Regions from separate parts of the Shinella sp. GW835-FHT14H05 genome, predicted to be linked through region 2. Evidence: riboswitches for the same ligand, from Rfam matches in the RefSeq annotation. Region 2 holds a riboswitch; the other holds the start of a gene.
What was found. Region 2 has a riboswitch for S-adenosylmethionine ahead of AC1Q6Z_RS14920 (O-succinylhomoserine sulfhydrylase). Riboswitches for the same ligand answer to the same signal wherever they lie in the genome.
Positions count from the first base shown of each region.

Region 1: another riboswitch for S-adenosylmethionine. It lies ahead of metA (homoserine O-acetyltransferase MetA); the one in region 2 lies ahead of AC1Q6Z_RS14920 (O-succinylhomoserine sulfhydrylase).

Region 1 covers NZ_JBXAFY010000005.1:232,641-242,828, forward strand. The annotation lists gene AC1Q6Z_RS17810 (Trm112 family protein) at 99-287, opposite strand; gene AC1Q6Z_RS17815 (LON peptidase substrate-binding domain-containing protein) at 298-978, opposite strand; gene trxA (thioredoxin) at 1,116-2,084, opposite strand; gene AC1Q6Z_RS17825 (prolyl-tRNA synthetase associated domain-containing protein) at 2,179-2,688, opposite strand; tRNA gene AC1Q6Z_RS17830 (tRNA-Gly) at 2,906-2,980, shown strand; gene AC1Q6Z_RS17835 (endonuclease/exonuclease/phosphatase family protein) at 3,121-3,864, shown strand; gene AC1Q6Z_RS17840 (MarR family winged helix-turn-helix transcriptional regulator) at 4,087-4,452, shown strand; gene AC1Q6Z_RS17845 (MFS transporter) at 4,498-5,814, shown strand; gene AC1Q6Z_RS17850 (aldose epimerase family protein) at 5,855-6,871, opposite strand; gene AC1Q6Z_RS17855 (GNAT family N-acetyltransferase) at 6,968-7,420, opposite strand; gene metA (homoserine O-acetyltransferase MetA) at 7,417-8,346, opposite strand; SAM riboswitch at 8,406-8,483, opposite strand; gene AC1Q6Z_RS17865 (hypothetical protein) at 8,583-8,831, opposite strand; gene AC1Q6Z_RS17870 (ABC-F family ATP-binding cassette domain-containing protein) at 8,941-10,188, opposite strand, start outside.
Region 2 covers NZ_JBXAFY010000004.1:71,638-81,825, forward strand. The annotation lists gene AC1Q6Z_RS14905 (endo alpha-1,4 polygalactosaminidase) at 1-613, shown strand, start outside; gene AC1Q6Z_RS14910 (LacI family DNA-binding transcriptional regulator) at 619-1,650, opposite strand; gene AC1Q6Z_RS14915 (2'-deoxycytidine 5'-triphosphate deaminase) at 1,755-2,864, opposite strand; SAM riboswitch at 2,943-3,021, shown strand; gene AC1Q6Z_RS14920 (O-succinylhomoserine sulfhydrylase) at 3,065-4,249, shown strand; gene apaG (Co2+/Mg2+ efflux protein ApaG) at 4,376-4,768, shown strand; gene AC1Q6Z_RS14930 (Hsp33 family molecular chaperone) at 4,784-5,776, opposite strand; gene argF (ornithine carbamoyltransferase) at 5,973-6,884, opposite strand; gene AC1Q6Z_RS14940 (aspartate aminotransferase family protein) at 6,962-8,152, opposite strand; gene AC1Q6Z_RS14945 (GcrA family cell cycle regulator) at 8,577-9,116, shown strand; gene phoB (phosphate regulon transcriptional regulator PhoB) at 9,251-9,934, opposite strand; gene phoU (phosphate signaling complex protein PhoU) at 9,949-10,188, opposite strand, start outside.

The DNA of each region.
Region 1 (10,188 bases), on a different contig from region 2:
GACGGCTTATTGCCACACGCCACCCGCGGCATGGATGGTCGGGTCAAGCCCGACCATGACGGAGGAGAGGTTGCCAGGCTTTTGCCGGCACCCGGCACTCAATCCTTGATTTCTCGGGCTTCCGATATCAGCATGATCGGAATGCCGTCGCGGATCGGATAGGCGAGTTTCGCTTTTTCGGAGATGAGTTCGCCGGTCTTGGCATCGTAGCTCAGCCGCCCCTTGGTCAGCGGGCAGACGAGAAGTTCGAGCAATTTAGGATCGACCCGGCTGGTGCTGGCATTCATCGCGGCCACCCTATTGCAGCATCGTATCGACGTCGCCGTATTCGCGCGCCAGCACGATCTCGGTGATGGCGATCAGGGTTTCCGCGCGCGTCTTCAGGTCCGGCGCTTCCAGCAGCGCCTGCTTTTCCGCCGGGCCATAGGGAGACATCATCGCCATGGAATTGACCAGCGTGGTGTTGCTGGCACGCTCCACGCTCTCCCAGTCCGCCTCCAGCTTGTTGGCGTCGAGATAGGCTTTGAAGGCGGCCAGCAGCGCATCGCGGTCGACGCTCTGTTCGTCGTCACTTGCCGTCAGGTCGGTGATGAAGGGGGCGATGTGGAAGCTGCGATAGGATTTGTCGTCGCGCCGCTCTTCCAACAGCCGGTAGCGGCACACGCCGGTGAGCGAGACGATATAGCGCCCGTCGCCCGTTTCGGCAAAGGAGGTGATGCGGCCGATGCAGCCGACCTGGCAGAGCGCCGGCGTGTCGCTTGAGGCATCGTCCACCTTGTCGGCGCCGAAGACCGGCTGCACCATGCCGATCAGCCGGTGCGAGGCGAGCGCGTCGTCGAACATGGAGAGATAGCGCGGCTCGAAGATATTGAGCGGCAGCTGCCCGCCGGGCAGCAGCAGGGCACCCGTCAACGGAAAGACGGGGATGGCCTCAGGCAGGTCCGCCGGCTTCAGATAACGCGCATTACCCACATGCATGGCATTGCCTTCCCATTCCGCGGCCCATTCCGCAGCACGGCGAAACATCGCCCGCCCTTCGCCATGGCGCCTCCCCGCAATGTGGGGTAGGCGCGGCGTTTCTCAAGGGACCTGTGCCATTCCGCGGCAAAAAAGCCTCAGGAAAACAGGATCGACGACAGCTTGCGCCGGGCGGCGATCGTCGCCGGATCCTTCGGTCCCCAGACCTCGAAGAACTGCAGCAGCTCGCGGCGCCCGCCATCGTCGTCGAAGGTGCGGTCGTGTTTCATGATGTAGAGCAGGTGATCGGCCGCCGCCTGGCGGTCGCCCTCGACATTGCGGATCTTGGCAAGCTTCAGCCGTGCCGCATGGTCATCGGCGTTCTGAGCCAGCGCCTGTTCGAGCGCTGCGGGATCGCCCAGCTTGCGGGCTTCCTCGATCTGGTCGAGCTTCTTGAGGACCGCCACGACGGCTGGATCGGCGGTAACCGCTTCCGGCGCATTGGCGAGGATCTGGCGGGCGTTTTCCGGCTGGCCGGCGGCGATCATGCATTCGGCGATGCCGGCCAGCGCCAGCGGGTTCTCCGGATCGGCCTGCAGCAGCGCGCCGTAGAGATCGGCAGCACCCGCAAGGTCGCCCGCGTCGAACAGGGTTTTCGCTTCGGCAAGCAGCGCCTCGATCTCGGCCTTCTCGTCGGCGCCCGCGGGGCCGGCGACCTTGTCGATGAATTCGCGCACCTGGCTTTCCGGCACGGCGCCCATGAAGCCATCGACCGGCCGCCCGCCCACGAAGGCGATGACGGCGGGGATGGACTGGATGCCGAGCTGGCCGGGAATGGAGGGATGGTCGTCGATGTTGAGCTTGACGAGCTTCACCCGGCCGGCACTCTCGCGCACGACCTTTTCGATGATCGGCTGGAGCTGCTTGCACGGGCCGCACCAGGGCGCCCAGAAATCGACGAGCACGGGCTGCTTGCGCGAGGCCTCCAGCACGTCACGGGAGAAATTCGCCGTCGTCGTGTCCTTGACGCTGTCGTCCGCCGCCGGTGCCGCGCCGCCGCCATAGCTCGCCGAAACGTTCATCTGCCCGCCATAGGACGATGCATAGGGGTTGTCGCTTGCACTCATGGTCTGCTCCTGTGGCGCGCGCGTCGCGCCTTCGATCCTCGTGTCCGGCGATCCTCGTGTCCGGCCCGGAAAGTACCGCCCCTCAAATCGTATGTCAGGACGTGACTTTCAAGACAAGCGGCTCGTGTCCCGTCGCCTCAATGAAGCGCAGAAGATCCTTCGAGCCGATCGAGGTCGTCGCGTCGTTGCGCAGCGGATGGCCGTTGATCGTATCATAGGCCATCAGGTCCGCGTCGATGATGATCTTCACCTGGCGTCCCGCATCGTTGATCACGCCGAAGGCGGTGACGGCACCCGGGATGACGCCGAGATATTCCATCAGCTTCTCCGGCTTGCCGAAGGAAACACGGCTCGACGCGCCGATGATCGTGTGCACCGTCTTCAGGTCGACCGTCGCATGTTCCTCGACGGTCATCAGGAAGTAGTTGTCCTTCTTGTCCTTCACGAAGAGGTTCTTTGTATGGCCGCCGGGGATCTCGTCGCGCAGCGCCACCGATTCGGCGACGGTGAAGACCGGCGCGTGCTCCTTGGTGCTGTGGGCGATGCCGAGCCTATCGAGAAACTGAAAAAGATCCTTGTCGGTCTTCGGCTGCGTGTCGGTCATTTGGCGCGTCCCGGCATGATTTGGTCCTGCCCGCTGATAGGACGTCCGCCGCCCGCGCGCAACCGCCTGAAAATCCGCGACTTTGAAAGTCATCGCGATTTTTTCTGCAAAAACTGACATTTCCCTGTTGCATTTGGAAAGGGCTTGAGCGATATAGCGCCCGTCGCCGCAACGCAGCGACCTTCGGCCACCGACTACCCCAGGCCGTCGACGATGAGCGGGTGTAGCTCAGGGGTAGAGCACAACCTTGCCAAGGTTGGGGTCGGGCGTTCGAATCGCCTCACCCGCTCCATTCTTCCTAATGGTTCAAAGCCTCGGTTGCCGGGGCTTTTGTGTTTTTGGCGCGGTTGAAATGGAACGGGCAGAAAACGGCTCCTCTGGCCGCGGTTACCGCACGGTTACAGGTTCGCAGCTTCGACTCTGTATGCAATCATGGCGTCGGACAACTTCATTGGCGCCACGGATATATCGATGCGAATCTCCTGCTGGAATGTCGAATGGCACCGCCGCATGTCATGGGCGGGCGAGCAGATTATTGAACGGCTTCTGGCGGATGATCCAGAGATTGTCTGTTGCCCTGAGTCGTACACTGACTTTCTGGGAACCGGGTGGCACGGCATTTTTAGCCAGCCGGACTACGGCTACCCGATCACGCCCGGCAGACGGAAGGTCGCGCTATGGAGCAAGCATCCATGGCACGAGATCGATGATTTCGGATCTGCCGAACTGTCATCGGGCAGGTACGTCGAAGGCGTAACGGATACCAGTCTCGGCCCAGTGCGAGTGGTGGGAGTATGCGTGCCTTGGGAAAGAGCCCACGTTACGACAGGCAACCGCAATCGCGCACTATGGGAAGATCACGTCACGTACCTGCGCGGTTTTAAGCGAATTCAGGGAACGGCAAACTCTTCGCACCCTGTAATAATCATCGGGGACCTCAATCAGCGTATTCCACGTCGCCGCTCACCTGAAAGAGTGTTTGGAGAGTTGGAGGACGCCTTGGCTGGATTTGATATCTGGACGCAAGGTGCTGTTCCAGGCCTTGAGTATCAGCCTGTCTGCCATATCGGGGGCAGCCGGCATTTCCGAGCGACTTTACGTCAAGGATATAGCCGACGAAGCCTCGGCCGGCCCCTCAGCGATCACGACGGGATTTCTGTAGCGATTGATATCTAAATCGCAATTTAATGTTTAGAGAACGATGCCTAGTTTGCGGTCGAGCGTTTGAATTTCTCTTTTCTGCTTTATTCTTTCCAAAGTTCCGAAGCCTCGGTTCGCTGGGTTTTTTTGTTTTTGGCCTTCGGTGCCGCTGCCATCCGGGCAACTCGCTTGACTTCGAGGTTATTTCGGGCATATACCCGCATTATGTCGGCACCTTGCTACTGCAATCGCTTGAGGATGGCCAATCGGAAGCTCAGTGCGCTTTATGATGATGCGCTTGAGCCGATGGGGATTAATATTGCGCAGTTTTCGCTGCTGAGGAATGTCGAGCGGCGGCAGCCGGTGAGTTTGACGGAGCTGGGGCGGCATCTGGAGCTGGATCGTTCGACGCTGGGGCGCAATGTGCGGGTTTTGGAGCGGATGGGGCTGGTTCGGTTCGGGCGGGGGGACGATCATCGCGAGGCGCTGGTGCTGTTGAGCGAGCAGGGGGTGGAGACGCTTCGGGCTTCGGTGCCGCTGTGGCAGGCCTGCCAGGACGATGTGGCGGGGCGTCTGGGGCCGGAAAAACTGGCGCTTCTGACGGAATTGAATAGCCTGCTGTGATTTTTTGGCATTGAAGCGGGTATCTACCCGTAGATTGGATGTTTCATGCAGAACGACATGTCTTTCGCCGGGACGACGGCGCTTTCGCGCTTCTGTGCCCGGCGCGGCATTCACTATGGCTGGGTGGTGGCGGCGGTGACCTTCCTGACGATGCTGGTGACGGCAGGCGCCCTCGGTACGCCGGGCGTGCTGATCGGTCCGCTGCAGCAGGAATTCGGCTGGAGCACGTCGGAGATTTCCTCGGCCCTTGCCATCCGTCTCGTGCTGTTCGGCCTGATGGGGCCGTTCGCGGCGGCGTTCATCAACCGGTTCGGGGTTCGGCAGGTGGCGAGCGCAGCACTCCTTCTGATCGGCGCGGGCATCCTCGGCTCCTTCGCCATGACGGAACTGTGGCAGCTCATGCTTCTGTGGGGCGTCGTCGTCGGGTTCGGCACGGGGCTGACGGCGCTGGTTCTCGGGGCGACGATCGCCACGCGCTGGTTTGCCACCCGGCGCGGCCTTGTCGTCGGCCTTCTGACGGCGAGCACGGCGACCGGGCAGCTGGTGTTCCTGCCGCTGATGGCGTCGCTGACCGAAAGCCTCGGCTGGCGGGAGGCGCTGACGGTCATTCTCGCGATGCTGTTCCTGGCGATGATCGCGGTGCTCGTCTTCATGCGCGACTATCCGTCCGATGTCGGCCTTGCGCCCTATGGCGCGACGGGCGGGCTGCCGACGGCGCCGCCGCCGCGCCAGACGTTTTCGGCGATGCTGGTCTCTCCGATCACCGCGCTGATGGAGGCGGCGCAGACGCGCACCTTCTGGGTACTGTTCGGAACCTTCTTCATCTGCGGCGCCAGCACGAACGGGCTGGTTCAGACACATTTCATCTCGCTGTGCAGCGATTTCGGCATGGCGGCGGTGGCGGCGGCCGGCATGCTGGCGATCATCGGCATTTTCGACATTGCCGGCACGATCGGCTCCGGCTGGCTTTCCGACCGCTTCGACAGCCGCACCCTGCTGTTCTGGTATTATGGCCTGCGCGGGCTTTCGCTGGTCTACCTGCCGTTCACCAGCTTCAGCTATTTCGAATTGTCGATCTTCGCGGTGTTCTACGGGCTGGATTGGGTCGCGACCGTGCCGCCCACCATCAAGCTCACTATCGATCGCTTCGGGTCTCGGGCGCCCATCATCTTCGGCTGGGTCTTCGCCGGCCACCAGCTGGGCGCCGCCTTCGCCGCCTGGGGCGCCGGGTTCACCCGGACGGCCTATGAAACCTACCTGCCGGCCTTCTTCATCGCCGGCCTGCTCTGCCTGATCGGCGCGCTCGCCGTGGTGACGATCCGCGAACCCAAGGTGCCGGAAGCACAGCCGCAGCCGGCCTGAACGCGAAAGGGCCAGCGAAGAACTGGCCCTTTTTCTTGCCTCAGCCCTTGCGGAACACGTAGTCGGTTTCCTGCCGCAGCGTCTCGCCGGGCCGGAGCACGGCGTTCGGGAAGTTTCCGTGATTAATGGCGTCCGGCCAGGTCTGGGTTTCCAGGCAGAAGCCGGCGAAGGGGCCGTAACTGCGGCCGTCGAGGCCGGGGACGGGCGAGGCGACCTTCGCGCCGGTGTAGAGCTGCACGCCGGGCTCGGTGGTCAGCACCGAAAGCGTGATGCCGGAGAGGGGGCTGCGGACCTCGGCCACCGGGCGTTTTGCCTGCCGCGCGGTCGAGAGGCAGAAATTGTGGTCGAAGGCGACGCCGCCTTCTTCGGTCTGCCGGCGGAGCGGCGTCCAGTCGCGCAGGTCGAATGGCGTGCCGGCGACGGGGCGGATCTCGCCGGTCGGGATCAGGTTTTCGTCGACGGGCAGGTAATGCTCGGCCTGAAGGCGGATTTCGTGGCCAAGCGCGTCGGTGCTGGCGTCGAGGATGAAATAGCTGTGCTGGCAGAGGTTCACCGGGGTCGGCGCATTGGTCGTCGCTTCGTAGGTGACGGCGAGCACGCCATCGCCCGAGAGCCGATAGGTGCAGGTGAGGGCGCAGGTGCCGGGATAACCGGCGCGGCCAGCGGGATCGGTCAGCGTCAGCGTGACGAAGTCGGCGCCCTGGCCGGCGACGTGCCAGTTCTGCCGGCCGGTGCCGTCGCTGCCGCCATGCAGGTGCGTGACGCCGCGCTCATTGCGTTCGAGCTGGTAGTCCTGGCCGTCGACCGAGAACCGGCCGCCGGCGATGCGGTTGGCGCAGCGCCCGGGGGTGGCGCCGAAATAGGGGGAATGCTCGTGGTAGGCGGCAAGGTCTTCGAAACCGAGGACGAGCGGTGCATCGTGGCCTTCGAGCCGGAGGTCCTGGATGACCGCGCCCCAGGTGAGCACATGGGCGGTGAGCCCGCCGCCTTTGATCGTGATGCGCTCGACCGCCGCGCCATTTTCCAGGCGGCCGAAGATTTCATTGCCTGCACCCACGCTTGCCTCTCCTCCGCCGGCTTTCAACGCGCGGCAACCTGCTGCAATTTCCCTGTCACCCGCAACCGAAAAAATCATACTTTTCGGAGGGCGCCCTCAGAAGGATTTCTGGTAAATGATGAAGGGCGTCTTGTCGGCGATGCGGTCATAGAGTTGACGCGCCGTCGCGTTGAATTCCTGCGTCATCCAGTAGACTTCCGGCGAACCCGCCTCCTTCGCCTTGGCATAGACGCCTTCGATCAAAGCCCGGCCGATGCCGGAGCCGCGCACCTCAGGATCGGCATAGAGGTCCTGCAGGTAGCAGACATTGTTGACCGTCCAGCAGGAGCGGTGGAAGAGGTAATGGGCCAGGCCGACCGGCTTGCCATCCAGCGTGGCGATAAGGCCGCGGAATTCGCCGTCGGCCGTCTCGCCCGTCAGCCGGGCGAAGGTGGTGGCGAAAATCTCTTCCGGTAGCACCGTCTCGTAGAAGGCGAGATAGGCGGTCCACAGGCGCCGCCATTCGCCTTCATCGTCGGTGTGCAGGGGGCGAATGACGACACGGCTCATGGTCGGGCTCCTGTTCCGATGTTTTCCAGATCATAGGGCGTGGTCTGGTAGATTTCATTGATCCAGTTGCCGAATAGAAGGTGCGCATGGCCGCGCCAGCGGTTCTGCGGCGGCAGCGACGGGTCGTTGTGCGGAAAATAGTTCTTCGGCAGCTTGATCGGCACGCCGGCCGAGACATCACGGAAATATTCGTCGGCAAGCGAGGTCGAATCATATTCCACATGGTTGAAGATGTAGAGCCGGTTTCCGGCCTTCTCCTGCACGAAACACACGCCCGTCTCGTCGGAATCGAGCAGGATGTTGAGCCCGGGCACCGCATGGATGTCCTCAATGCGAACCTCTGTCCAGCGCGAGACCGGCACCTCGAAATTGTCGGAGAAGCCGTTGAGATACACGGATGACGGCCTGCGATTGTGGTGGCGATACACGCCGAAGGCCTTTTCCTCCAGCGTGTGCTTGGGCACGCCGTGGAAATGGTAGATCGCCGCCATCGCGCCCCAGCAGACGTTGAGCGTGGAATGCACGTTGGTCTCGGTCCAGTCGAGGATGCGCTTCATCTCGTCCCAATAGGTGACGTCCTCGTAGTCGAGCGTCTCCACTGGCGCGCCGGTGATGATGAAACCATCGAACTTGCGGTGCCGCACCTCTTCCCACGTATCGTAGAAGGCGAGCAGGTGATCTTCCGAGGTGTTCTTGGCGCGGTGGCCGCCGACGCGCACCAGCGACAGCTCCACCTGGAGCGGCGAGGCGCCGACGAGGCGCGCCATCTGCACTTCGGTCTTGATCTTGTTCGGCATGAGGTTGAGCAGCCCGATCTGCAAGGGGCGGATATCCTGGCGGATCGCCACCGTCTCGGTCATCACCCGCACGCCCTCGTTGACGAGGGTTTCGAAGGCGGGAAGCGTATCGGGAATCTTGATGGGCATGGGTCACTCGATCGAAAAACAAAAACCGGCCGCAACAGTGTCGCAACCGGTCCACGTAAGGTCTTCCTCGCGCGGCCCTTTAGCAACTTGTTTAACGTGGCTGCAAGCCGGCCGGCCAAATCACCACGAGCGTTTTAGATAGCGCTAGTTTCCGTGCGAATCAATCCGTCCCCGGAAACGGGCAAGGCCCGGATGCGGGTAGCATCCGGGCCTTGCTCCTTCAAAGCGTCAAGCGCTTAGTAGTAGTTGTAGTGGCGCTTCTTGTAGTAGACCTTGCCGCCCCAGTGGCCGCCCCAACGGTGGCCGTAGTAGCCGCCGTAATGACGCTTGACGCGGTAGTGCCGGTTGTAGCCATGGTGGCCGTAGCCGTGGCTCTTCCAGCCGTAGCTCTTGTGACCGTAACCGTAATAGCCGGCCTCGGACGGGGCGGCGAAGGAAACAGCAGCGACGACGGCGACGACTGCAGATATAATGAACTTGCGCATGGGACTCTCCTGATCTCTTTCGGGTTACCGGATGAGCTCCTCTCGTCCAGTGATCAGACTTTCCCACATCGCCCTTATCTGCGCTGTTTCGCATGGAACAGGCCGCTTTTCAGCCCTCCAGCTCCTCGCGCAGCATCTCCAGTTCCAGCCATTCCTCTTCCATCTTCGTGAGGGACGCGCGCAGTTTTTCCATCTCGGCGGCAAGCTTGTTGAAGGTGGCGGGATCCTTGGTGAAGAGTGCTGGATCGGCCATCTTCGCCTCGCGGGCGGCGATCTCCTTTTCCGTCTTCTCCATCTCCTTCGGCAGGTTTTCGAGCGCGAATTTCTGCTTGTAGGAGAGTTTCGCCTTGCCTTTTGCTTCCGCAGGCGCTGCGGTGTCGACCGTCTTCGCCTTCTCGGCCTTGTCCGCCCGGCGCTTCTCCTCGATCGCGCCGCGGCGCTGCGCCATCATGTCGGTATAGCCGCCGGCATATTCGATCCAGCGGCCGTCCGGGTTTTCCGGATCGGCAGGCGCGATGGTCGAGGTCACGGTGCGGTCGAGGAAGTCGCGATCGTGGCTGACGAGCAGCACGGTGCCGGCAAAACCCGCGACGATCTCCTGCAACAGGTCGAGCGTCTCGATGTCGAGGTCGTTGGTCGGTTCGTCGAGGATCAAGAGGTTGGTCGGGCGCGACAGGATGCGCGCCAGCATGAGGCGCGCGCGCTCGCCGCCGGACAGGTTGCGGATCGGCGTGCGGGACTGTTCGGGCTGGAACAGGAATTCCTTCATGTAGCCGGTGACATGCCGCTGTTCGCCATTGACGAGCAGCGTCTCGCCGCGGCCGTCGGTGAGATAATGGCCGAGCGTGTCGTCGAGGTTCAGGTTCTCGCGGCGCTGGTCGAGCGTGGCGATTTCCAGGTTCGTGCCGAGTTTCACCGTGCCGCTGTCGGGCGCGAGCTGGCCGGTCAGCATCTTGAGCAGCGTCGTCTTGCCGGCGCCGTTCGGGCCGACGAGGCCGATGCAATCACCGCGATGCACGCGGATCGAGAAGGGCGCGACGATGGTGCGCTCGCCGTAAGCCTTGGTGATCTTTTCCGCCTCGATCACCAGCTTGCCGGATTCCTGGGCGTCGGAGGCGCTCGCCTGCACGCTGCCCTGTGGCCCCTTGTGGCCGCGGTAGCGCGAGCGCAGATCGTGCAGCGCGCCGAGGCGGCGCATGTTGCGCTTGCGGCGTGCCGTCACGCCGTAGCGCAGCCAGTGTTCCTCGCGCTCGATCGCCTTGCCGAGCTTGTGCTGTTCCAGTTCCTCGGCCTCCAGCACCTCGTCGCGCCAGGCTTCGAAATGGCCGAAACCGCGGTTCAGCCGCCGCGACTGGCC
Region 2 (10,188 bases):
CAAGCGGGTCGCCGACTTCAACAAGATGGTGCTGGAAGACGGTTTCATCCCCTTCGCCTCACCGGACCGGGATCTCGACCGGCTGGTCGGCACCCATGACGGCGATCCGGCTTATATAAAACCTTCGGCGAAGGCCGATGTGCTGCGCGGCTCGAAGCTTGCGGACACCATCCATGCGCTGGCCGGCAATGACAGGATCGACGGCCGAGCCGGCAACGACTGGCTCTATGGCGGCGCGGGCAAGGATACGCTCACGGGTGGCGCAGGCGCCGACAGGCTGAAGGGTGGTGCCGGCGCCGATACCTTCGTCTTCAAGTCCATCAAGGATTCGACCTTAGCTGCCACTGGGCGCGATACGGTCGGCGATTTTTCGGCAAAGGACGGCGACAGGATCGACCTGAAGGTTATCGACGCGAGCACGAAATCCACAGGCGACCAGGCCTTCGCCTTCATCGGCACCCAGGCCTTCCACAAAAAGGCGGGCGAGTTGCGCTATGAGACCAAAGCCGGCGACACATATGTGTTTGGCGACGTGAACGGCGACGGCAAGGCCGATTTTTCCATCCGGTTCGATGCGGCGATCACCCTCACGGAGAGCGACTTCATTCTTTAGCCGGCTTATAATTTCGCAAGCCGGTCGTCCGACCGCTCCATCAGCTTCGGCATGATGAGTGTCTGCAGCGCCTCGGGCGGTTCGCCTTCCATGCGGCGCAGGATATAGCTGCCGAGCATCTCGCTCGGCTCATGGATCGGCAGGAAATAGGTGGTGATCGGCGGGGCAAAATACTGGCTGACGTTCAGGTCGTCCGTCGCGTTGATGACCGCGTCGCGCCCATGCATCAGCCCGCGGGCATGGAAACCGGAAAAGGCACCGAGCGCCGAGGCCTCGTTGGCGCAGATATAGGCGGTTGGCGGGTCGGAAAGCTCGGACATGGTCAGCACGTTTTGCCGGCCGAAGGCGGGCGTCAGGGGACCGTGCGCGACCAGTGCCGGATCGAAGGCGAGGCCCGCCGTTTCGAGTGCCCGGCAATAGGCGTCGAGCCGGGTGATCGCATAGGTCAGCTCCGCCATCGGGTTGACCAGCGCGATGCGGCGATGGCCGCGTTCGACAAGCCGCGCCACGGAATGGCGGATCATCTGCTCGTTGTCGGCATCGACATGGGCATGCGGCGCATTGTGGATCGTCGTGCCGTAGGTGACGAAGGGAAAATCCGCCGCCTGCATGATGCGCACGCGCGGGTCGTCGGCCCGCGTGCCGGAGACGATGATGCCGTCCGCCTTCTTCAGCGAGACGATCTGCCGGATAGTAGCGAGGCTCTCCTCGAAATTGCGCACGGCGTAAAGCGAGACGCGATAGGGGCTTTCCTCCAGCGCCCAGGAGATGCCGCTCAAGAGCTGGGCGTATTCGACGCCTTCCCATTCGTTCTGCTTGGGGCCGGGCGCCGTCATGATGGCGGCGACCTGGTAGGTTTTTCCGGTGCGAAGCTGCACGCCATGCATATTGAGCTGGTAGCCGACGCGCTCGGCGGCGGCGACGACGATGGCGCGGGTTTCCGGCCGCACCTGCGGGCTGTCGTTCAACGCCTTCGACACGGTGGCGATCGAAAGGCCCGTTTCCTGCGCGATGGTCTTGATCGTCGGTCGCTGCATCGCGTCTCGGCTCGGGCGTCCAGCCTTCATTAAACGTCTGCATGACAACAAAAACGTTTAACTTCATTTGTAAAGCGGAAAATTCCGAGGCGGAAGGCCGCCCGTCACCCCGCGCGAAAATGCTTGGAGAGTTTCAGGCCTTGCGCCTGGTAGTTGGAGCCGAGGCCGGTGCCGTAGAGGCCTTCGGGGGCGTCGAGCATGTGCTCGTAGATGAGGCGGCCGACGATCTGGCCGTGCTCCAGGATGAAGGGCACCTCGTGGCTGCGAACCTCTAGCACCGCGCGGCTGCCGGAGCCGCCGGCGGGCGCGTGGCCGAAGCCGGGGTCGAAGAAGCCGGCATAGTGCACCCGGAATTCGCCGACGAGCGGGTCGAAGGGCGTCATCTCGGCGGCATAGAGCGGCGGGACGTGCACGGCTTCGCGCGAGACGAGGATGTAGAACTCGTCGGGATCGAGGATCAGCTCGTTGCGGCCGCGGCTGAACAGCGGCTCCCAGAAATCGAAGATATCGTGCTGGTTCTTGCGGTCGACATCGACGACCGAGGTGTGGTGCTTGCCGCGATAGCCGATGAGGCCTTCCGGGCCGGTGCCCTTGAGGTCGATCGACAGTGCGATGCCGCCGCCGGAGACGTTCGGCGTGTCGCTCGCCACCAGCGTGTCGCTGCCATGCAGGGCGACAAGCTCGCTTTCGCCGAGCAGCGCATTGCCCTTTCGGAAGCGGATCTGCGACAGGCGAGAGCCGCGGCGCACGACGATCGGGAAGGTGCGCGGCGAGATTTCGAGATAGAGCGGGCCGGAATAGCCGGCTGGAATCTTGTCGAATTCCTGGGCGCGATCGGTGATGACGCGGGTGAAGATATCGAGGCGGCCGGTGGAGCTTTTCGGGTTCGCGGAAGCCGCGAGTTCGGCCGGCAGGTCGAGGCTTTCCATCAGCGGCACGATATAGACGCAGCCGGTCTCCAGCACCGCGCCGACCGATAGGTCGATGACGTGCAGTTGCAGGCGGTCGAGCTTGTCGGCGACGAGATGGGACGGCCCCGGCAGGAAGCTGGCGCGCACACGGAAGGCGCGTGCGCCGAGGCGCAGGTCGAGGCTTGCCGGCTGGATCTGGTCGTCGTCGAGCGGGGCCTCGCTTTTCAGCCGGCCGCCGTCGAACAAGCCACGAATGGCGTTGTCCGCCAGAATACCTGTGCTGCGCACCGCAGAGCCACCCATCATCATAAAGTCCCGTCAGAAGGCCGCACAAAACCAAATGCCGGCAATTGACGCAAGCGCGGGCGCGCAGTATTAGCAAAGTTATCCCGTGGTGATTTGGCCGGCCGGCTTGCAGCCACGTAAAACAAGTAGCTAAAAAGGCCGGGTTCAAAACCGGCCTGCTTTTGCGGCCGGTTTTTTTGTTTGAAGGCAACGATCACATGAGCAAGTCCTGGCGCCCGGCCACCCAACTCGTTCACGGCGGAACCACCCGCTCCCAGCACGGCGAAACCGCAGAGGCAATCTTCCTCACGCAGGGGTTCGTCTATGACACCTCCGCGGCCGCCGAGGCCCGCTTCAAGGGCGAGACGGACGGCTTCATCTACGCCCGCTACGGCAGCCCCACCAACGACATATTCGAAAAGCGCATGTGCCTGCTGGAAGGTGCGGAGGATGCGCGCGCCACCGCCTCCGGCATGGCTGCCGTTTCCGCCGCGATCCTCTGCCAGCTGAAGGCCGGCGACCATATCGTCGCCGCCCGTGCGCTGTTCGGTTCCTGCCGCTGGGTGGTCGAGACGCTCGCGCCGAAATACGGCATCGAATGCACGCTGATCGACGGCCGCGACCTCGCCAACTGGGAAACGGCGATCCAGAAGAACACCAAGGTGTTCTTCCTCGAAAGCCCGACGAACCCGACGCTGGAAGTCATCGACATTGCGGGCGTGGCGACGCTCGCCAACCAGATCGGCGCCAAGGTCGTCGTCGACAACGTGTTCGCCACACCGCTCTTCCAGAAGCCGCTCGAACTCGGCGCGCATGTCGTCGTCTATTCCGCCACCAAGCATATCGACGGCCAGGGCCGCTGCCTCGGCGGCGTGGTGCTGTCGGACAAGGCGTGGATCGACGAGAACCTGCACGACTATTTCCGCCATACCGGCCCGGCCATGTCGCCGTTCAATGCCTGGACGCTGCTGAAGGGCATCGAGACGCTGCCGCTCCGCGTCAAGCAGCAGACGGAGAATGCCCGCCGCATCGCCGATTTCCTGGCCGACAGCAACAAGGTTGCCCAGGTCATCTATCCGGGCCGCAAGGACCATCCGCAGGCCGACATCATCGCCAAGCAGATGACGGGCGGCTCGACGCTGGTCTGCTTCGAGCTGAAGGGCGGCAAGGAAGCGGCCTTCGCTTTGCAGGATGCGCTGGAGGTGATCAAGATCTCCAACAATCTTGGTGATGCGAAGAGCCTGATCACCCATCCGGCGACGACCACGCACAAGAACCTGACGGACGAGGCACGCGCCGAACTCGGCATTTCCGCCGGCACGGTGCGCCTGTCGGCCGGCATCGAGGACAGCGAAGACCTGATCGAGGACTTTTCGCGCGCCCTTGCAAAGATCAACGCCTGATCCTCGACATCGTGAAACGGACAAATGCGGAAGCACCGGCCGAAGCGGCCGGTGCTTTCTTTGCTTATCCTTGACGAAACCATATTCCTGTAGAATAGCAGGAGCTAATCAGTTCAAGGCTTGCCCATGTATCGTGCGCTTACCCGCGACATCGAAGTGACCGTAGAGCCGTATTACCTGGCCGATCAGTCCGATCCCGACGACAGCCGCTATGTCTGGGGTTACCGGGTGGTCATCGCGAACCATTCCGATGTCGTCGTCCGGCTGATGACGCGCTACTGGCACATCACCGACCAGAACGGCCAGGTCGACGAGGTCAACGGTCCGGGCGTCATCGGCGAGCAACCGGTGCTGCGCCCAGGCGATACCTACGAATATTCCTCCGGCTGCCCGCTCGAAACGCCGTCCGGCATCATGTTCGGCCGCTACCGCATGGAAGCGGAGAACGGCGAAGCCTTCGACGTCGCCATCCCCGCCTTCTCGCTGGATACGCCAGGGCAGCCGCGCGTCCTCAACTAAGGACGTGCACCCCTTTTACTGCGGCAAAACTTCCGCCGCCTCGAAGCGGTAGGTGGTCGAGCAGAATTCGCAGGTGAGTTCAATCTCACCCTTGTCGTCCGTCGTGTGGGCGATCTCCTCGGCGCTCAGCGCTGCGAGCACGCCCTTCAGCTTCTCGCGCGAGCAGGAGCAGCGATCCAAGACCTGCTGCGGCTGGTACACACGCACGCCGCGCTCGTGGAAGAGCCGGAACAGCAGCCGTTCGGTGCCGACATTCGGATCCGTCAGCTCGTCGGCGTCGATCGTCTCGACCATCGCCTTGGCTTCCGCCCAGTTGTCGTCATCGGCGATCTTGTGGCCGGCCTCGTCGCCGTCGCCGCCCGGAAGATCGGGCTGGCGCATGCGCTCCGGCGCCTGCGGCAGGAACTGCGCGACCATGCCGCCGGCCCGCCAGCGGTGACGCACCTTGCCGTCTTGATCGCGATCGAACAGTTCGGCGACACCGAGGCGCACCTTGGTCGGGATCTGTTCCGACTGGCGGAAATAGACACCGGCAATCTCTTCCAGCGTGTCACCGTCGAGCGGCACGATGCCCTGGTAGCGCTGGGTATGGGCGCCCTGGTCGATGGTGAAGGCGAGGATGCCCTTGCCGAGCAGTTCATGCGGCTCGGTCCTGCCTTCGGCAATCGCGGCGTCGAGTGCCGCCTGGTCGAAGCGGGCATAGGCGCGCACATTCTCCGGCGCGGAGAAATCAGCGACCAGCAGGTCGACGGGGCCGTCGCCCTTGGTCTGGACGATCAACTTGCCCTCGAACTTCAGCGAGGTGCCGAGCAGCACGGTGAGCGCAATCGCCTCGGCAAGCAGCCGCGCGACGGGGGCCGGATAGTTGTGACGGCCCAGAATGCCGTCGAGCATGGGGCCGAGCTGGACCGCGCGGCCGCGCACATCGAGGCCCTCCACCTGGAACGGCACGACATGATCGTCGCCGGCATAACCGGGCTCTCCGAGTTTCAGGGCATTCTCAGCCATCATCATCCTGCTCCTTGCACGCCGGGAAGCCGCCGGGCCAGAGGCCCCGCTTCGGTCAGACCGGCGTTCTACCGTGATTTCGCGCTCCTGCCGCCCGATAATTCCATAGAGAGCGGGCATGCGCCAGAGAGAGCGCCTTCCAGCGCTCCGTGATGGCCCCTAGATCGTGCCGCGCACGGCGTTTTTCAAGATGGCGTCAGACGGCGCCAAGGCACCAGGCAAGGATCGATTTCTGCGCATGAAGGCGGTTTTCCGCCTCGTCGAAGACCACCGACTGCGGGCCGTCGATCACCTCGTCGGTGACCTCCTCGCCGCGATGCGCCGGCAGGCAGTGCATGAAGAGGGCGTTCTCGTTCGCCCGCGCCATCAGCTGCTTGTTCACCTGGTAGGGCTGGAAGATGTTGTGGCCGCGGGCGCGGTGTTCCTGGTTCATCGAGACCCAGGTGTCGGTAACGATGAGGTCGACGCCCTCGACGATGGCGTCCGGATCGTGGCCGAGCAGGATGTTGCCGCCATTGTCGCGCGCCCAGTTCAGGATCTTGTCGTCCGGTTCGGAGCCCATCGGCACGGCCATCTTCATCGTGTAGCCGAAGCGGGCCGAACCTTCGACGAAGGAATGCAGCACATTGTTGCCGTCGCCCGTCCAGGCGAAGGTCTTGCCCTTCGTCGAGCCGCGATGCTCCTCGAAGGTCATGATGTCGGCCATGATCTGGCAGGGATGCGTCAGGTCCGTCAGCGCATTGATGACCGGCACGGTGGCGTGTTCGGCAAGCTCCAGCAGGCGGGCATGGTCGGTCGTGCGGATCATGATGGCATCGACATAGCGCGAGAGCACCTTGGCGGTATCGCCGATCGTCTCGGCGCGGCCGAGCTGCATTTCCGTACCCGACAGGAACAGCGTCTCGCCGCCGAGCTGGCGCATGCCGACGTCGAAGGAGACGCGGGTTCGGGTGGAGGGCTTCTCGAAGATCATGGCGAGCATCTTGCCGGCGAGCGGCTTTGCCTCCGTGCCGGCCTTGCTGGCGGCCTTGCGCGTGTGCGCATCGTCCATGATGACGCGGAGATCGCTTTCCGAAACGGCGGAAAGGTCGAGAAAATGCTTGGCCATGATGTGTCCTGTCTGTCCGGTCCTTTGATGCTGCCGCGACCTTTGCGCGTCACGAGTGACGCGCGTCGCGGCAGTGCTCAGGCAGCCTTGGCGGCGCTGAGCTTTTCGGCAGCCCGCTCGATGCGCGCAAGCCCCTCGCGCGCCTCCTCGGCGGTCACCGTCAGCGGCGGCAGCAGCCGCAGCACGTTATCGCCCGCCGGCACGGCGAGCAGCTTTTCCGCACGCACGGCCTTGAGCAGTTCGGCGGTCGGAATCCTCGCCTTGATACCGAGCATCAGGCCCTCGCCGCGGATATCCTCGATGATCTCGGGGAAGCGATCCTTCAGCGCCGCGAGGCCCTGGCGGAAAACGAGCGCCACGTCGCGCACATGGTCGAGGAAGCCCTCTTCCAGCACGACATCGAGCACCGCGTTGCCGACCGCCATGGCGAGCGGATTGCCGCCATAGGTGGAGCCATGCGTGCCGGCGACCATGCCGGCGGCCGCTTCGTTCGTGGCAAGGCAGGCGCCGAGCGGGAAACCGCCGCCGATGCCCTTGGCGACCGCCATGATATCCGGCGTGACCCCCGACCATTCATGGGCGAACAGACGCCCGGTGCGGCCGACGCCGGACTGAACCTCGTCGAGCACCAGCAGCAGGCCGTATTCGTCGCAGAGCTGGCGCAGCTCCTGCATGAATTCCTTCGGCACCGGGCGGATGCCGCCCTCGCCCTGCACCGGCTCGATCAGGATCGCCGCCGTCTCCTCCGTGATCGCATCCTTGACGGCGGTGATGTCGCCGAAGGGAACCTGGAGGAAGCCGGGGGCCTTGGGGCCGAAGCCTTCGAGGTACTTTTCCTGGCCGCCGGCGGCGATCGTCGCGAGCGTGCGGCCGTGGAAGGCGCCTTCGAAGGTGATGATGTGGAACTTGCCGGGATGGCCCTTGGCGAAATGATAGCGGCGCGCCGTCTTGATCGCGCATTCCAGCGCTTCCGCGCCGGAATTGGTGAAGAACACCTTGTCGGCGAAGGTCGCTTCCGTCAGGCGCCGACCGAGGCTTTCCTGGCCCGGAACCTCATAGAGGTTCGACAGGTGCCAGACCTTGTCGGCCTGGTCCTTCAGAGCGGCGACGAGATGCGGATGCGCGTGGCCCAGCGAATTGACGGCGACGCCGGCGGCGAAGTCGAGATATCGCTCGCCATCCTCGGCGATCAGCCAGACGCCCTCCCCGCGCGTGAACCGGAGCGGTGCACGCATATAGGTTTCATAGAGCGGCGCGGCATCGGCCATGGCGCGGATCCTCCGAAAAAGAGATGCGGAAAAACGTGAACGCGGCTTGACTTTTCCAGGCTCCAGAAAAATCAAAAGCCGCCTTTCGGCGGCATGCGGCACTATCGGCATTTCAGGCCGGGATGTCAACAAATCGCACCCCGAAATAGTGCTGAACCTCCCGCAAGGTAAGGATTCACGCCACGCGCGGAAGGTGTCGCTATCGAGTCACACCCAGCCAGCAAGTTGGGGAAAACTCGGAAATCGATTCGCCCGGATTCCTGCGACTCTTGTCACAGAGTCCCCCAAACTCTAGGTTAAAGACCAATTACTAGACTGCATGCGGCGGAACTAGTCACCAAAAGAGTTAGGGCGTTCAAATTCCGGACCCGTCCGGAACGCGATGAGGGATTCCCGCATTGCGAGCGTCGAGCGGAGACGAGAGATGAACTGGACAGACGAGCGGGTCGAGAAACTCAAGAAGCTCTGGAGCGAGGGCCTGAGCGCGAGCCAGATCGCGGCACAGCTCGGCGGCGTCAGCCGCAACGCGGTCATCGGCAAGGTGCACCGGCTGAACCTTCCGGGCCGCGCCAAGGCCGGCGGCACGCAGAGCGCGTCGCGTCCCAAGCGCCCGGTGCCGGCAGCCCCGCGCCCCGCGACAACCTTCCAGGCCCGCGCCGTGACCGCCCGCTCCGTCGTGCGCCCGGCCGGCAACACCATTACCAAGGAAGAGGTCGAGACGGATTTCGAGACGCAGCGCGAGCAGCTTCCGGTTCCGTCCAACGGCAACAGCGTGGTCGTGCCCATGTCGCGCCGGCTCGAGCTGACGCAGCTCACCGAGCGCACCTGCAAATGGCCGATCGGCGACCCGCTGAACGACGACTTCCACTTCTGCGGCAACGAGTCCCCGGACAACTCGCCCTACTGCACCTACCACCAGCGCCTCGCCTACCAGCCCTCGGCCGAGCGCCGCCGGATGCGGTGATCTTTTCCACGACAGCACATGCGATGCGGACCCGAAAGGGTCCGTTTTCGTTTGTGGTGCAGGGCCGGACCACACTCCGAAACGCAAACAGGCCCCGAAGGGCCCATTTTCGTCCTTGGGAGGAAAGGGGTCGCTTAGGCTTCCAGCGAATAGCCTGCGCCGCGGACCGTGCGGATGACGTCCTGCATGTTTGCGAAGTTGAGCGCCTTGCGCAGGCGGCCGACATGCACGTCGACCGTGCGTTCGTCGACATAGATGTCGTGGCCCCAGACGCCATCGAGAAGCTGCGAGCGCGAGAAGACGCGGCCAGGCGAGGTCATCAGGAATTCCAGCAGTCGGAATTCCGTCGGGCCGAGGCGGACTTCGCGGGTGCGGCGATGCACCCGATGCGTCTCGCGGTCGAGCTCGATATCGCCGCAGCGCAGCACCGTCGAGACGACTTCCGGCCGGGCCCGGCGCAGCATGGCGCGCACGCGGGCGACGAGCTCAGGCGTCGAGAACGGCTTGACGACATAGTCGTCGGCGCCGGTGGCGAGCCCGCGCACGCGCTCGCTTTCCTCACCGCGTGCCGTCAGCATGATGATCGGCAGGCGTTCGGTCTCCGGCCGCTGGCGCAGCCGCCGGCACAGTTCGATGCCCGAAACGCCCGGCAGCATCCAGTCGAGGATGAGGAGGTCCGGCATGCGCTCCTGCAAGCGCACTTCGGCCTCGTCACCGGAGAGGATCGTATCGACCTCGAAACCTTCGGCTTCGAGGTTGTAGCGCAGGAGGACGCTTAGCGCCTCCTCGTCTTCCACGACGGCGATTCTGGGCACCATGGAGGCAAAACTCCTTACTCGGAGGCTTCAGTGACGTCGGCAGTGACCACTGACGTCGAGGTGTCGTCCTTCGGGCGTTCGCCTTCGGGCTGCGAGCCGGTCGCCATGTAGTAGATGGTTTCCGCGATGTTTGTCGCATGGTCGCCGATGCGCTCGATGTTCTTGGCGCAGAACAGGAGGTGGGTGCAGGGCGTGATGTTGCGCGGATCTTCCATCATGTAGGTGAGGAGTTCGCGGAACAGCGAGGTGTAGAT